Regions from separate parts of the Pseudomonas cerasi genome, predicted to be linked through region 1. Evidence: predicted binding sites of a transcription regulator. Region 1 holds the regulator's gene; the other holds the start of a gene.
What was found. The regulator FliA, encoded in region 1, starts transcription of late flagellar genes. The targets are predictions, from matches to a motif close to CTAAAGTTTNNNNNNNNNNNGCCGNTAA.
Positions count from the first base shown of each region.

Region 2: PI739_RS06640 (methyl-accepting chemotaxis protein) is a predicted target of FliA. The motif match lies at 4,980-5,007, and genes of this name have one in related genera.

Region 1 covers NZ_JAQJVM010000002.1:239,453-246,873, forward strand. The annotation lists gene PI739_RS10190 (flagellar motor protein) at 1-20, opposite strand, end outside; gene PI739_RS10195 (protein-glutamate methylesterase/protein-glutamine glutaminase) at 20-1,180, opposite strand; gene PI739_RS10200 (chemotaxis protein CheA) at 1,231-3,507, opposite strand; gene PI739_RS10205 (protein phosphatase CheZ) at 3,541-4,326, opposite strand; gene PI739_RS10210 (chemotaxis response regulator CheY) at 4,346-4,720, opposite strand; gene fliA (RNA polymerase sigma factor FliA) at 4,977-5,717, opposite strand; gene fleN (flagellar synthesis regulator FleN) at 5,714-6,547, opposite strand; gene flhF (flagellar biosynthesis GTPase FlhF) at 6,663-7,421, opposite strand, start outside.
Region 2 covers NZ_JAQJVM010000001.1:1,535,340-1,542,760, forward strand. The annotation lists gene PI739_RS06620 (SDR family oxidoreductase) at 1-312, opposite strand, end outside; gene PI739_RS06625 (winged helix-turn-helix transcriptional regulator) at 401-865, shown strand; gene mrdA (penicillin-binding protein 2) at 1,004-2,893, shown strand; gene poxB (ubiquinone-dependent pyruvate dehydrogenase) at 3,050-4,768, shown strand; gene PI739_RS06640 (methyl-accepting chemotaxis protein) at 5,141-7,102, shown strand.

The DNA of each region.
Region 1 (7,421 bases):
ATAAGGCTCAGTACATCCATCAGAGACAGGCCTCTACCAAGTGCCGACCGATGTCGTCGAGGCTGTAGATCGCATCCGCGAGTTCGGCCTTGACGATGGCCATCGGCATGCCATAAATCACGCAGCTCGCTTCATCCTGCGCCCACACGGTACTGCCGGCCTGCTTGAGCAGTCGCGCGCCCTCGCGGCCGTCGGCACCCATACCAGTCAGGACCACCGAGAGCACCTTGTCGCCGTAGGACTTGGCAGCCGAGCCAAAGGTGATGTCGACGCACGGCTTGTAATTGAGACGTTCGTCGCCCGGCAGAATCTTCACCGTACCGCGCCCGTCAACCATCATCTGCTTGCCACCCGGCGCCAGCAGCGCCAGGCCAGGACGCAGCACGTCGCCGTCTTCCGCTTCCTTGACGCTGATCTTGCAGAGCTTGTCGAGACGTTCGGCAAATGCCTTGGTAAACGCCGCAGGCATATGCTGAATCAGCACCAGTGGTGCCGGAAAATTGGCTGGCAATTGAGTCAGCACCCGTTGCAGCGCGACCGGACCGCCGGTTGAGGTGCCGATGGCCACCAGTTTGTAGGCCTTACGCTTGGCTGTGCCTGAAGTAGTCGGGTGCGCCGGCGCATGAGTGGCCGGAGCAGCCGGAGCCGCAGCAGGTGTCGCCGTGCGTGACGGCACCGTCCTGGCAGGTGCAGGGGCTGGCGCAGACGCGCGGCTGGACAACGTCGAAGGAGCCGGTGCGGCCGGAGCTGCACTGGCTGAACCGAAGCCGCTGGAACGGCGGTTGCTGCGTGAAATGCTGTTGATTTTCTCGCACAGCAGTTGCTTGACCTTCTGCGGATTGCGCGAGATATCTTCGAAATTCTTGGGCAGGAAATCCACCGCACCGGCGTCAAGAGCATCCAGCGTCACGCGCGCACCTTCGTGCGTCAGCGACGAGAACATCAATACCGGGGTAGGGATACGCTGCATGATGTGGCGAACTGCCGTAATGCCATCCATCATCGGCATTTCGTAGTCCATGGTGATGACATCCGGCTTGAGTGCCAGCGCCTGCTCAATCGCTTCCTTGCCGTTGGTGGCGGTGCCGACAACTACAATGTTGGGGTCCGAAGAAAGAATTTCCGTAACGCGGCGGCGGAAAAAACCGGAATCATCCACCACCAGGACCTTGACTGCCATAAACACTCCAATAGGTGTCGCAGGCAGCCAGGCTGCCCGCAACCCCGGGTTCAGATACGCCGTGCGGCGTAACGCTTGAGCATGCTCGGTACATCGAGAATCAGGGCAATGCGACCGTCACCGGTGATGGTGGCGCCCGACATGCCCGGCGTACCTTGCAGCATCTTGCCCAGCGGTTTGATGACCACTTCTTCCTGACCGACCAGCTGATCGACGACAAAACCGATGCGCTGAGTGCCGACCGTCAGGATCACTACGTGCCCTTCGTGCTGTTCCTCATGAGCCGCAGAACTGACCAGCCAGCGCTTGAGGTAGAACAGCGGCAAGGCCTTGTCACGTACGATCACCACTTCCTGGCCATCAACCACGTTGGTAGTCGACAGGTTCAGGTGGAAGATTTCGTTGACGTTGACCAGCGGGAAAGCGAAGGCCTGGTTGCCCAGCATCACCATCAGGGTCGGCATGATCGCCAGGGTCAACGGCACCTTGATGACGATCTTCGAACCCTGGCCCTTGGTCGAATAGATATTAATCGAGCCATTGAGCTGGGAGATCTTGGTCTTGACCACGTCCATGCCCACACCGCGACCCGACACATCGGAAATCTCGGTCTTGGTCGAGAAGCCCGGCGCGAAGATCAGGTTGTAGCAATCGGTGTCACTCAACCGATCGGCTGCATCCTTGTCCATGACGCCGCGTTTCACAGCAATGGAGCGCAGGACGTTAGGGTCCATGCCCTTACCGTCATCGGAGATCGACAGCAGGATATGGTCGCCTTCCTGCTCCGCCGAAAGGATCACACGACCGCCGCGGGACTTGCCCGTGGCTTCGCGCTCTTCCGGCGTTTCGATACCGTGGTCGACAGCGTTGCGCACCAAGTGGACCAGCGGATCGGCGAGCGCCTCTACGAGGTTCTTGTCGAGGTCGGTCTCTTCACCGACCAGCTCCAGGTTGATCTCTTTCTTGAGCTGGCGAGCCAGGTCGCGAACCAGACGCGGGAAGCGACCGAAGACTTTCTTGATCGGCTGCATGCGGGTTTTCATCACCGCAGTCTGCAGATCGGCGGTGACCACATCCAGGTTGGAAACCGCCTTGGACATGGCTTCATCGCCGCTGTTGAGACCCAGGCGTACCAGGCGGTTACGCACCAGCACCAGCTCGCCGACCATGTTCATGATCTCGTCCAGTCGGGCGGTATCGACACGAACCGTGGTTTCGGCTTCTGTCGCCACCGGCTTTTCGCCGCTGGGTGCAGGAGCGCGCGCAGGGGCTGGCGCCGAAGCAGGTTTGGCCGGCTCTGCTTTCGCAGCAGGCGCCGGAGCAGGCTTGGCAGCAGGTGGCGGCGGTGGCGGAGCAGCCGCTGCGGCTGCCGGAGCAGATGCCTTGGCAACAATCGCCTCAGGCTCGAACTTGCCCTTGCCGTGCAATTCGTCGAGCAGGTTTTCAAATTCGTGATCGGTGATTTCGTCCGACGCGGCCGCAGCAGCGGGCGCCTTGGCAGCAACGGCTACGGGTGCAGCAGCTGCTGGCGTCGCTACCGCGGCGTCAAACGAACCTTTGCCGTGCAGTTGATCGAGCAACGCTTCGAATTCGTCGTCGGTGATTTCGTCACCGGCAGGCGCTGCACTGCCCTGCGCCACAGGTGCAGGGGCCGGAGCGGTTGCAGCATCGGCCGCAAATTTGCCCTTGCCATGCAACTGATCAAGCAGGGATTCAAATTCCTGATCGGTGATTTCGTCACCCGCCGGCGCAGCCGCTGCTGCTGGCGCCTGTGCAGGCGCTGCAGACACCGGGCTGGAGCCGTGCAGCGAATCGAGCAGTTGCTCGAATTCATCATCGGTAATCTCGTCGCCAGCCGCTGGCTCTGCAACCGCAGCAGCCTGGACTTCGACCACCGGCTCGGGCTCTGGCTCGGGAGCCGCGGCCTCGTCGGCGGATTGTGGCTCGGCCAGACGCGACAGCGCGGCCAGCAGTTCTGGCGTCGCCGGAGTTACGTCAGTCCGTTCACGTACCTGACCGAACATGCTGTTGACGGTGTCCAGTGCTTCCAGGACCACGTCCATCAGTTCGGAATCAACGCGACGCTCACCCTTGCGCAGGATGTCGAACACGTTTTCGGCGATGTGGCAGCACTCCACCAGCTCATGGAGCTGGAGGAAGCCGGCGCCCCCTTTTACAGTGTGAAAACCGCGAAAAATTGCATTGAGCAGATCAGCATCATCCGGTCGGCTTTCCAGCTCGACCAATTGCTCTGACAACTGCTCCAGAATTTCGCCGGCCTCTACCAGAAAATCCTGAAGGATTTCTTCATCGGCGCCGAAGCTCATGGGGTGCTCCCTAAAATTAACCGTCTACAGATCTTAGAAGCCGAGGCTCGATAGCAGATCGTCTACATCATCCTGTCCGGATACGACGTCTTCACGTTTATCGGCATGAATCTGCGGACCTTCACCCTGAGTGAGATGTTTTTTAGGATCTTTTTCATCGAGGATGGATTGTTCGTCATGTTCGATGCCTGCGAAGCGATCGACATGACTGGCCATGAGCACCAGTTTGAGCAGATTGCTCTCGACTTCGGTCACCAGTTGCGTCACACGCTTGATGACCTGACCGGTAAGGTCCTGGTAATCCTGGGCGAGCAGAATGTCGTTGAGATGCGCGGAAACCTGATGGGTTTCCTTCTCGGTACGCGTCAGAAAACCATCGACCCGCTTGGCCAGCTCGCGGAACTCTTCGGCACCGATTTCGCGGCGCATGAAACGTCCCCAGTCATCGCTCAACGCCTTGGCGTCGGAACTCAGGCCGTTCATGACCGGCGTACTCTCTTCCACCAGGTCCATGGTGCGGTTGGCCGCATTCTCGGTCAGCCTCACCACATACGACAGGCGTTCGGTAGCATCCGTGATCTGCGACACTTCCTCGGCTTGAGGCATGTGCGGATCGATGTGAAAGTTTACGATTGCACTGTGCAGCTCACGAGTCAGCTTGCCCACTTCCTGATAAAGGCCGCGGTCGCGTGTCTGGTTGAGTTCGTGGATCAGTTGCACAGCGTCACCGAAACGACCCTTTTCAAGGCTGGTGACAAGTTCCTGCGCGTGTCTTTTTAAGGTCGACTCAAAGTCGGCCATCGAATCATTGTTATCCATAGCGCCCTCGCGGCTTGCATCAGCTATTGACGCGTTCAAAGATCTTGTCGATCTTGTCTTTCAGGGCTTGGGCAGTGAATGGCTTGACTACATAACCGTTCACCCCAGCCTGGGCAGCTTCAATGATCTGCTCACGCTTGGCTTCGGCAGTGACCATCAGCACGGGAAGGCTCTTGAGGCGTTCGTCCTTGCGGACTTCGCGCAGCAGATCGATACCGGACATGCCAGGCATGTTCCAGTCCGTCACCAGAAAGTCAAAGGCACCGCTCTGCAGCATCGGCAATGCGGTCAGACCATCGTCCGCTTCCGATGTGTTGGTAAACCCCAGATCACGCAAAAGGTTCTTGATGATCCGCCGCATCGTTGAGAAGTCATCAACGATGAGGATTTTCATGTTCTTGTCCAATTCGACCTCCAAGCAGTCTTTAACGCATTCAGCACCTGAACACGCTGTTCACTCAATACTGGCACAGCACACCCCCGGCTGTACGAAACGACGACGGGCTTGGCACAACAACAGGCAAGGACCTGAGAAACAAGCCCATCGAGGCAATACCTGACAGGCTTCTGACGGGTCCACCCCGTTACCACGTAACGCTCTGCACAGCCGGCTTGCAGTCAACGCGCGGCCATAGACCGCACATTGCCTGTCAACGCGCTCGCCACTCCCCCAAACGCCCTCGCAAACGAGCTGCGCACTGGCTGTGTAACTGACTGACCCGCGATTCGCTGACCCCGAGAACCTCTCCGATTTCCTTGAGGTTCAGCTCTTCGTCGTAGTACAGCGCCAACACCAGACGCTCGCGCTCTGGCAGATTGGCAATTGCATCGGCCAACGCAGCCTGGAAGCGCTCGTCTTCCAGGTCGCGCGACGGCTCAAGCGATCCGCTTGCGCCATCCTCGTGCAGCCCTTCATGATCGCCGTCCTGCAGCAGGTCGTCGAAACTGAAGAGGCGGCTGCCCAAGGTGTCATTCAAAATCCCGTAGTAATCATCGAGACTCAACTGGAGTTCGGCCGCAACCTCGTGATCTTTAGCGTCACGGCCGGTTTTAGCTTCAATTGCCCGAATTGCGTCACTGACCATACGCGTATTACGGTGTACCGAGCGTGGCGCCCAGTCCCCCTTACGCACCTCATCGAGCATCGCACCCCGGATGCGAATGCCGGCATAGGTCTCGAAACTCGCACCCTTGGTGGAATCATACTTGGTGGAGACTTCAAGCAGGCCGATCATGCCGGCCTGGATCAGATCCTCGACCTGCACACTGGCCGGCAAGCGCGCCAGCAGATGATAAGCGATACGTTTGACCAGTGGCGCATAGCGCTCGATCAACTCGTATTGTGAATTACGGGAAGCCTTGCTGTACATCTGGTAGCCGCTCGCAGTCATTGCACAGGCCCTGCACTGGTCTGGTGAACGAGTCGCTCAACGAAGAACTCGAGATGACCCCGCGGGTTGGCTGGCAACGGCCAGGTATCAACCTTCTGGGCAATGGCCTTGAAGGCCAGTGCACATTTGGAACGCGGGAATGCTTCGTAGACGGCGCGCTGTTTCTGTACCGCCTTGCGTACGCACTCGTCGTACGGCACGGCACCTACATACTGCAGCGCAACATCGAGAAAACGATCCGTCACTTTGGTCAGCTTGGCGAACAGGTTGCGCCCTTCCTGCGGGCTCTGTGCCATGTTGGCCAGCACCCGGAAGCGGTTCATGCCGTAATCGCGGTTAAGCAGTTTGATCAGGGCGTAGGCATCGGTGATCGACGTGGGCTCGTCGCACACCACCAGCAGCACTTCCTGAGCGGCGCGCACGAAGCTGACCACCGACTCGCCGATACCGGCAGCCGTGTCGATCACCAGCACATCGAGGTTGTCACCAATCTCGCTGAACGCCTGGATCAGGCCGGCATGCTGGGCGGGCGACAGATGCACCATGCTCTGGGTGCCGGAAGCAGCGGGTACGATTCGAACCCCGCCCGGCCCCTGCAACAGCACGTCGCGTAACTCACAACGCCCCTCGATGACATCGGCAAGCGTGCGCTTGGGCGTCAACCCGAGCAGCACGTCGACATTGGCCAGACCCAGATCGGCGTCCAGCAGCATGACGCGACGGCCAAGCTCGGCAAGGGCCAGTGAAAGGTTCACTGACACGTTAGTCTTACCGACGCCACCTTTGCCACCGGTCACCGCGATAACCTGTACGGGATGCATGCTGCCCATGTTATTTCTTTACCTTGTCTTGCGTAGACCGAAACCACATCGAGGGCTGCACGTTCGCGTATGAACACTGCATGGCAGACCGTTGACGCAGGGACATTCCAATAATATCCATCACTTAACCCACTCTCTTGCCAGGGGTGTGATAGAGGTCAGCAAACATATCAGCCATTGCTTCCTCGCTAGGCTCATCCTGCATCTGCACACTCACCGCGCGGCTTACCAGCTGATGACGACGCGGAATATGCAGGTCATCAGGAATGCGTGGTCCGTCCGTGAGATAGGCCACAGGTAATTCGTGACTGATCGCCAGGCTCAGGACTTCGCCGAGGCTGGCTGTTTCATCAAGCTTGGTCAGAATGCATCCGGCCAGGCCACAACGCTTGTAACTGTGATACGCGGCTGTCAGCACCTGCTTCTGGCTGGTGGTTGCCAGCACCAGATAGTTGCGCGACTTGATGCCGCGACCCGCGAGGCTTTCCAGCTGCATGCGCAGCGCAGGATCACTGGCCTGCAGCCCGGCGGTGTCAATCAGCACCACGCGCTTGCGCAGCAGCGGTTCCAGCGCCTGAACCAGAGACTGGCCAGGATCGACATGGGTGACCGGCACGTTGAGGATGCGCCCAAGGGTCTTGAGCTGCTCCTGCGCGCCGATACGGAAACTGTCCATGCTGACCAGTGCGATATTCTGCGGGCCGTACTTCAACACGTAACGTGCTGCCAGTTTGGCCAGGGTGGTGGTCTTGCCCATGCCGGCAGGACCGACCATTGCAATCACGCCGCCCTCCTCGAGCGGCTCGACTTCCGGCACGGCGATCATGCGTGCCAGATGAGCCAGCAGCATGCGCCAGGCCTGACGAGGCTCGTCGATCTCCGG
Region 2 (7,421 bases), on a different contig from region 1:
AACGCTGGTGTAGGCCAGCAGCTTGACCCCGGCGCGCTTGGCCGCATCAATCACCGCCTTGTGCTGCGGCAGGCGCTGACCCACTTCGCTGGAGGAAATCAGCAGCACTTTGTCGGCACCGGCAAATGCACTGTCGAGTGTCGCAGGCTGTGAATAGTCGGCCTGACGAACCTGAGTACCCTGCCTGGACAGATCGGCGGCCTTTTCCGGACTGCGCACGGCGGCGATGATTTGCGAAGCGGGTACGCGGCTGAGCAACTGTTCAATGACGAGGCGGCCAAGCTGGCCTGTGGCACCGGTGACAACGATCATGGAATGATTCCTTGAATCAGGTTGAAAGGAAGCGCCAGCATAGTCATGATGCTTACCTTTAGTAAGTACGTACAAAAAGGTAAGTGTCATGAGCGAATCCGCTTCGCAATCAAGTACCCGGCAATCAGGTGTTATGCAGCAAGGCTTCCCGCCGGAAGCGGCCGAGACGCTATTGGCGCTGGTCCGTCAGGGCCAGGTGCTGGCCACTGACTGTCCTTCGCGGGTGGTGCTCAATCATGTCTGCAGCCGTTGGGGCGTGCTGGTGCTGGTGGTGTTGCGGGGTGGCATGCATCGCTTCAGCGAAGTACGCCGCAAGATCGGCGGGGTAAGCGAGAAAATGCTCGCGCAAACGCTTCAACATCTGGAGCATGATGGTTTCGTCAGCCGCAAGTCGTTGCCGATAGTGCCTCCGCATGTTCAGTACCGCTTGACCCCAATGGGCGAAGAGGTCGCCTTGCAGGTTGAAACCCTCGTCACCTGGATCGAGACCAATCTGCCGCGCATCATGCAGGCCCGCGAAGCGTCGAATACGCTGCAGATCACGCCCGAATGAGTCTTTTCTGACAGATTTTTCATCCTGTGATTGTCGGCTTGATCGCCTGTAATCAGCCGCTTCTTGGTATGGTGCGCGCCGAAATCTTTATATACACGTTTAGTTGCGCCGTTTGCCCTTCACCGAGAAGCTGTAGAAATGCCCAATCCAATTCCCCTGAAAGACCACGAAAAAGAGACGCGGCTGGTCAATCAGCGCCTGATTGCCTGCGCGGTGCTGGTCGGCCTGCTGGCTGCCTGTCTGGTCGCGCGCATGTATTTCCTGCAAGTCACCGAGTTCGACTATCACTCGACCATTTCCGAAAACAACCGTGTTCACGTGCTGCCGATCCCGCCCGAGCGCGGTTTGATCTTTGACCGCAATGGCGAAGTGCTTGCCGACAATCGCCCCAGTTTCAACCTGACCCTGACCCGTGAACGCGCCGGCGACTGGCACAAGGTGATCGACGAACTGATGACCCTGCTGGAATTGCCCGACGAAGACCGGATTCTGTTCGACAAAGAACTGAAGCAGGTCCGTCATCCGTTCGAACCGGCAACATTGCTCTATGAACTCACCGAAGAGCAGATCGCTATTCTGGCGGTCAATCAGTACCTGCTGCCGGGCGTGGACGTGGCGGCGCAGTTCGTTCGCCATTACCCGTTGGGCGCCCATTTCGCGCATTCGATCGGCTACGTCGGCCGCATCAACGAAAAGGAAGCGGCCCATCTCGATAACGAGTATCGCGGCACGCAGTCCATCGGCAAGACCGGCGTCGAGCGCTTCTACGAGTCTGAGCTGCACGGCCACGTAGGCTATGAAGAGGTCGAAACCAACGCCCAGGGCCGCGTGCTGCGCGTGCTGAAACACACTGACCCGGTGCCGGGCAAGAACATTACCCTCACGCTGGACGCGCATTTGCAGGCCGCGGCGGAAAACGCGCTGGGTGATCGACGCGGCTCCGTGGTTGCACTGGACCCGGAAACCGGTGACGTGCTGGCGATGGTCAGCAAGCCAAGCTTCGACCCCAACCTGTTCGTCACCGGCATCAGCTTCAAACAGTATGCGGCGCTGCGCGATTCCATTGACCGGCCACTGTTCAACCGAGTGCTGCGTGGCCTGTACGCACCGGGCTCGACAGTCAAGCCGGAAGTGGCGATTGCCGGTCTCGACAGCGGTGTGATGACCGCCTCGACAAAGGTCTTCGATCCCGGCTACTTCCAGTTGCCGGACTTCGACCACAAATACCGTAACTGGAATCACAGTGGCGATGGCTGGGTGGACATGGACACGGCGATCATGCGTTCCAATGACACCTATTTCTACACGGTGGCGCACAAGCTCGGCATCGACCGCCTGCACGACTACATGACCATGTTCGGTATCGGCCAGAAGGTGTCGCTGGACATGTTCGAGGAGTCTGCAGGGCTTATGCCGTCCCGCGAATGGAAGCGGGCCACGCGTCGCCAGGCATGGTTCCCCGGCGAAACGGTGATTCTCGGCATTGGCCAGGGCTACATGCAGGTCACGCCGTTGCAACTGGCTCAGGCCACTTCACTGATTGCCAGCAAGGGTGTCTGGCATCGACCGCATCTGGCGATGGAAGTCGGTGATAAGGCACCTGTCGACGAGCATCCGATGCCAAATATCGTGTTGCGCGATCCCAATGAATGGAATCAGGTCAATACCGGCATGCAGATGGTCATGCACGATCCCCGCGGCATTGCGCGGGATGCGGCCAAGGGCGCTCAGTACCGCATCGCCGGCAAAAGTGGTACGGCGCAGGTGGTGGCGATCAAGCAGGGTGAGCGCTATAACCGTCTGAAGACCCTTGAGCGTAACCGCGACAACGCCTTGTTCGTCGGTTTCGCGCCGGCCGACCATCCGAAAATCGTCGTGTCGGTGACCATCGAGAACGGCGAGGCGGGTGGCCGGGTAGCAGGCCCCGTGGTGCGGGAGATTCTCGATGCCTGGCTGCTGGACAGCGAGGGCAAGCTCAAGCCTGAGTACGCCACACCCACCAAGGCGCCGGGCAACCCGCACGCCTGATCAGCGTTTTAAAACGCTTGCCGAACGACCGAGCCCTGAACAGGGCTCAGGTTTTCTGAACTGTCGAGAATGCATCGGGTCGACCACAACAGGCGTGGCAGAGCGCTGCGCGCGTTTTACCGAACTCATTATCATTGCCTCGACAAGGAACCCGGAATGTCCAAGACCATTGCCGACCATCTCGCGCAAACCCTCGCAGCGGCGGGTGTTTCGCACATCTGGGGGGTGTCCGGAGACAGCCTCAACGGCCTGACCGACAGCTTGGAACGCACCGATTCGATTCGCTGGATGCACACCCGTCATGAAGAAGTCGCAGCCTTTGCTGCCGGTGCGCAGGCGGCGTCCAGCGGCAAGCTGGCGGTCTGCGCCGGCAGCTGCGGACCGGGCAACCTGCACCTGATCAATGGCCTGTACGACTGCCATCGCAACCGGGTGCCGGTTCTGGCAATTGCTGCGCATATTCCGTCTTCGGAAATCGGTCTGGATTATTTTCAGGAAACCCATCCGCAGGAGCTGTTCAAGGAGTGCAGCCACTTCGTCGAACTGGTCAGCAACCCCGAGCAGTTCCCGCGTGTGCTGGAACGTGCCATGCGTGCTGCGATCAGTCAGAAAGGTGTGGCGGTAATCGTCTTGCCGGGCGACGTGGCGCTCAGCGCTGCGCCGGATGTCGCGGCAAAATGGATCGAGGCTACAGCGCCCAACGTGGTGCCTGCCGAAAACGATCTGCAGTCGATGGCCGACATGCTCAACGATTCCAAAGCCGTCACACTCCTGTGCGGTGCGGGTTGCGAGGGTGCCCACGAGCAGGTTCTGGCGTTGGCGGATACGCTGGGCGCGCCGATCGTTCACGCATTGCGCGGCAAGCAGCATGTCGAATACGACAATCCCTTCGACGTCGGCATGACCGGCCTGATCGGCTTCAGCTCCGGCTACCACGCCATGCTGTCCTGCGACACGCTGGTGATTCTCGGCAGCAGCTTCCCCTATCGGAATTTCTACCCCGAAAAAGCCGACATCATCCAGATCGATCTCGATCCGACCCAGCTAGGGCGTCGCACGCCGGTGGCGCTGGGTCTGGTGGGCGGGGTGCGGGAAACCCTGGAGGCGCTTCAGCCAAAGCTCAGGCCGCACACCGATCGCCGTTTCCTCGACAAGGCCCTGAAGCACTACGCCAAGGCCCGTGAGGAACTGGACGAACTGGCCACCCCGACGCCAGATGGTACGCCGATTCATCCGCAGTACCTCACTCGACTGGTCGACGAGCAGGCGGATGCCGATGCGATCTTTACCGTCGACGTCGGTACGCCGACGCTGTGGGCTGCACGCTATCTGCACATGAATGGCAGGCGCAGTCTGCTCGGCTCGTTCAACCACGGCTCGATGGCCAACGCTTTGCCACAAGCTCTGGGGGCCAAGGCTGAACATCCGGATCGTCAGGTCGTAGCCTTGTGTGGCGACGGCGGTCTGTCCATGTTGCTGGGCGACTTGCTCAGCATTCGTCAGTTGAACCTGCCTATCAAGATGGTGGTGTTCAACAACAGCTCGCTGGGCTTCGTCGACATGGAAATGAAAGCCAGCGGCTACGTGCCGCATGGCACTGACCTGCATGAAACCAACTTCGCCGGGATTGCCCTGGGCGCAGGCATTCTGGGCCTGCGTGTCGAGAACGCCGAAGAGTTGCCTGCCGCCTTGCGCAAGGCGTTCGATCATCCCGGTCCGGTGCTGATCGACGTTGTCACTGCCAAGCAGGAGCTGGGCATCCCACCGAAAATCAAGCTGGCCCAGGCCAAGGGCTTCAGCCTGTACATGATGCGCGCGATCATGAGCGGGCGCGGCAGTGAAGTGCTGGAGCTGGCGAAAACCAACCTGCGTTAATCAGTTATAAAAAACGTATGGGTTGAATAGAAAAAAGTTGCAACTTCTATCCATCGAGATTGTCTTCGCCGTTACAGGTGACACTCTCGGTGGATTTATATTTCTCTTCTCATCATAACCGCCCAAGGCGGTCATTTCTTTGTGGATCCAAACTTCTTGCACCCTGTGCTTTATTGAGTTCGCTGTTTGAACTAACAAATTCAAATAGTGGGTAAAGCTTCCCGGAAGACAGCCGAGACAGTGATACGGAAGCAAGATCGGCTACGGCAGGCTGATTACCGAACAGTCCCTGGCGAAAAAAAACGTCGACGCTACAGAACGTTACGCCCTGGATATTCTTTATAGAAAAGTCTGCACGTCATGAGGTCTGCAATGCTTAGAAATGCTCCTTTGAGTATGAAACTGCTGCTTATTTTAATATTCCCCCTATTGGGCTTCCTTGCCTTTGCAGGTTTGTTCGTCGCTGACAAAAGTGAAAACCTCGGTGATATGAGGCGCGCAGTGACAGCCACCAGCGCCGCACAGAAAGTGAGTGACGTAGTCACCACTCTCCAGCGCGAACGTGGCGCCAGCGGCGTATTTCTGGGTAGCGGCGGCAAGTCCATGCAGGACAAGCTGAAGACGTTTCGTCAGGAAACCGACAAGGCTATAAGTGAGATGCGCGCCCAGTCCACCGACGGTATTCCCGGACCTGATAAGGTCAACCGCGCATTCGAGGAGCTGATCGCTCTGCGCCTCAAGGTGGACTCACTCGGGATCAACAATACAGAATCCGGTACGCGCTTCACCGACATCATCAAGACACTCATCGGCTTCTCTTACTCAATGGAATCGAGTATCGAGGATCCGGAAATATTGCGCGGCCTGAGCTCGCTCAATCAGTTCGTGGATATGAAGGAACGTGCCGGTCGCGAGCGTGTATTGCTTGGTCTGGCATTCAACCAGAACCGGTTTGACGCCGCACTGTTATCGCGCTTCAGTCGCAACCTGGGCGAGTTCTCGGGGTATTTCGAAGCGTTCCAGCGCTGGTCACCTGAAGCCTTCAAAACCAAACTCAATGCCGTTTTGCAGCAACCAGGATCGCTCGAAGTGGCCCGCTTGCAACGCCTGGGCTTCGATACTCCGCTGGGTGACCCGCTCAACGTCAAGCCGGAAGACTGGTTCAACCTTGCGACCGTGCGTATCGACATGATGGCGCAGGTGGAGGCAGAGCTTGGCCAGAACGTCGTCGGCCTGGCAATGGATGCGCGCAGCTCCGCTCAAAGCAGCCTGTACGTGGCGGTTGCCATTGTCGTCCTGATGCTGATCGTCGTTCTGTGGCTGGCGTCGGTGATCATCCGTAACATCAAGGTTGCGGTGGTCGATGTGAACCGCACGCTGATGGCACTTTCCACACGTGATCTGACCGCCCGGACCCGTTATGTCGGCAAGGACGAGTTCGGCGAGATCTCGCGCAATCTGGACAACATGGCGCAACAGATCAGTGAGGTCATCCGCGACATCGGCAGCGCCACGGCACAGGTTGCCACCGCCGCCGAGCAGTCTTCCGCAGTGGCGTTGCAAACCAATCAGAACGTGGCGCAACAACGCCAGGGCACTGATCAGGTCGCCACTGCCATCAGCGAGATGAGTGCCACTGTGAAGGATGTAGCACGCAGCACCACTGACGCGGCCGAGATGTCGCAGCGCGTCAACAACAGCACCCTGCAGGGCAAGACCGAAATCGACAACACCATCGGCCTGATTCAGGGGCTCTCGGTGCAGGCAGAAGAGACTTCACGGATCATTGACGAGCTCAAGGGCGAGAGCAACTCGATCTCCTCGGTGCTCGATGTCATTCGTGGCGTCGCTGACCAGACCAACCTGCTGGCGCTCAACGCAGCCATTGAGGCTGCACGTGCCGGCGAGCAGGGGCGTGGTTTCGCGGTGGTTGCCGACGAAGTGCGCAATCTGGCCAAGAAGACTCAGGACTCTACCGTCAGCATCCAGAAAATGATCGCCAACCTGCAGTCCGGCTCGGAACGCGCTGCCGCGTCGATGCAGGAAACCCTGGGCAAGGCGCAGGAGGGTGCCAGCAACGTCGTGCGCGCTGGTGAACTGCTGGAAGAGATCGCAGAAGGCATCGCGACCATCAGCGACCGCAACATTCAGGTCGCTTCGGCCGCTGAAGAGCAAAGCTTGGTGGCCGAAGAGATCCACCGCAACGTCGACGACATCAACTCGCTGGTCATCCAGGTCAGTGCCGGTGCCGAGCAGACCGCCGTCACCAGTCGCGAACTTGCGCGTCTGGCGGAGCAGCAGCAGGGGCTGGTGGGTCGCTTCAAGGTGAGCTGACAGTCAGCTGTTTGTGTGTTGTGAAAAGGCCTGGAAGCGAACGCTTTCAGGCCTTTTTGCTGGTCTTCAGAGGCCGTCGTGCCGATGTCCCTGACCACCCTTGATAACCTGTACCCCCATGACCATTCAGTCACCTTTTTACGTAACCCCACGTCCCTCATACGATTATGTAGTGATAAAAAATAATCACTACATAATCGTTGACGTGCCCATTTTCCTTTTGCATTATGCAGCTGTCTCCCCGATCGGGAGCGCTGCAAAAGGTGTGATGAACAGGCTCGGCAAGCCGTCGAGATGTTCCCGGATGTAGGCTGCCCAC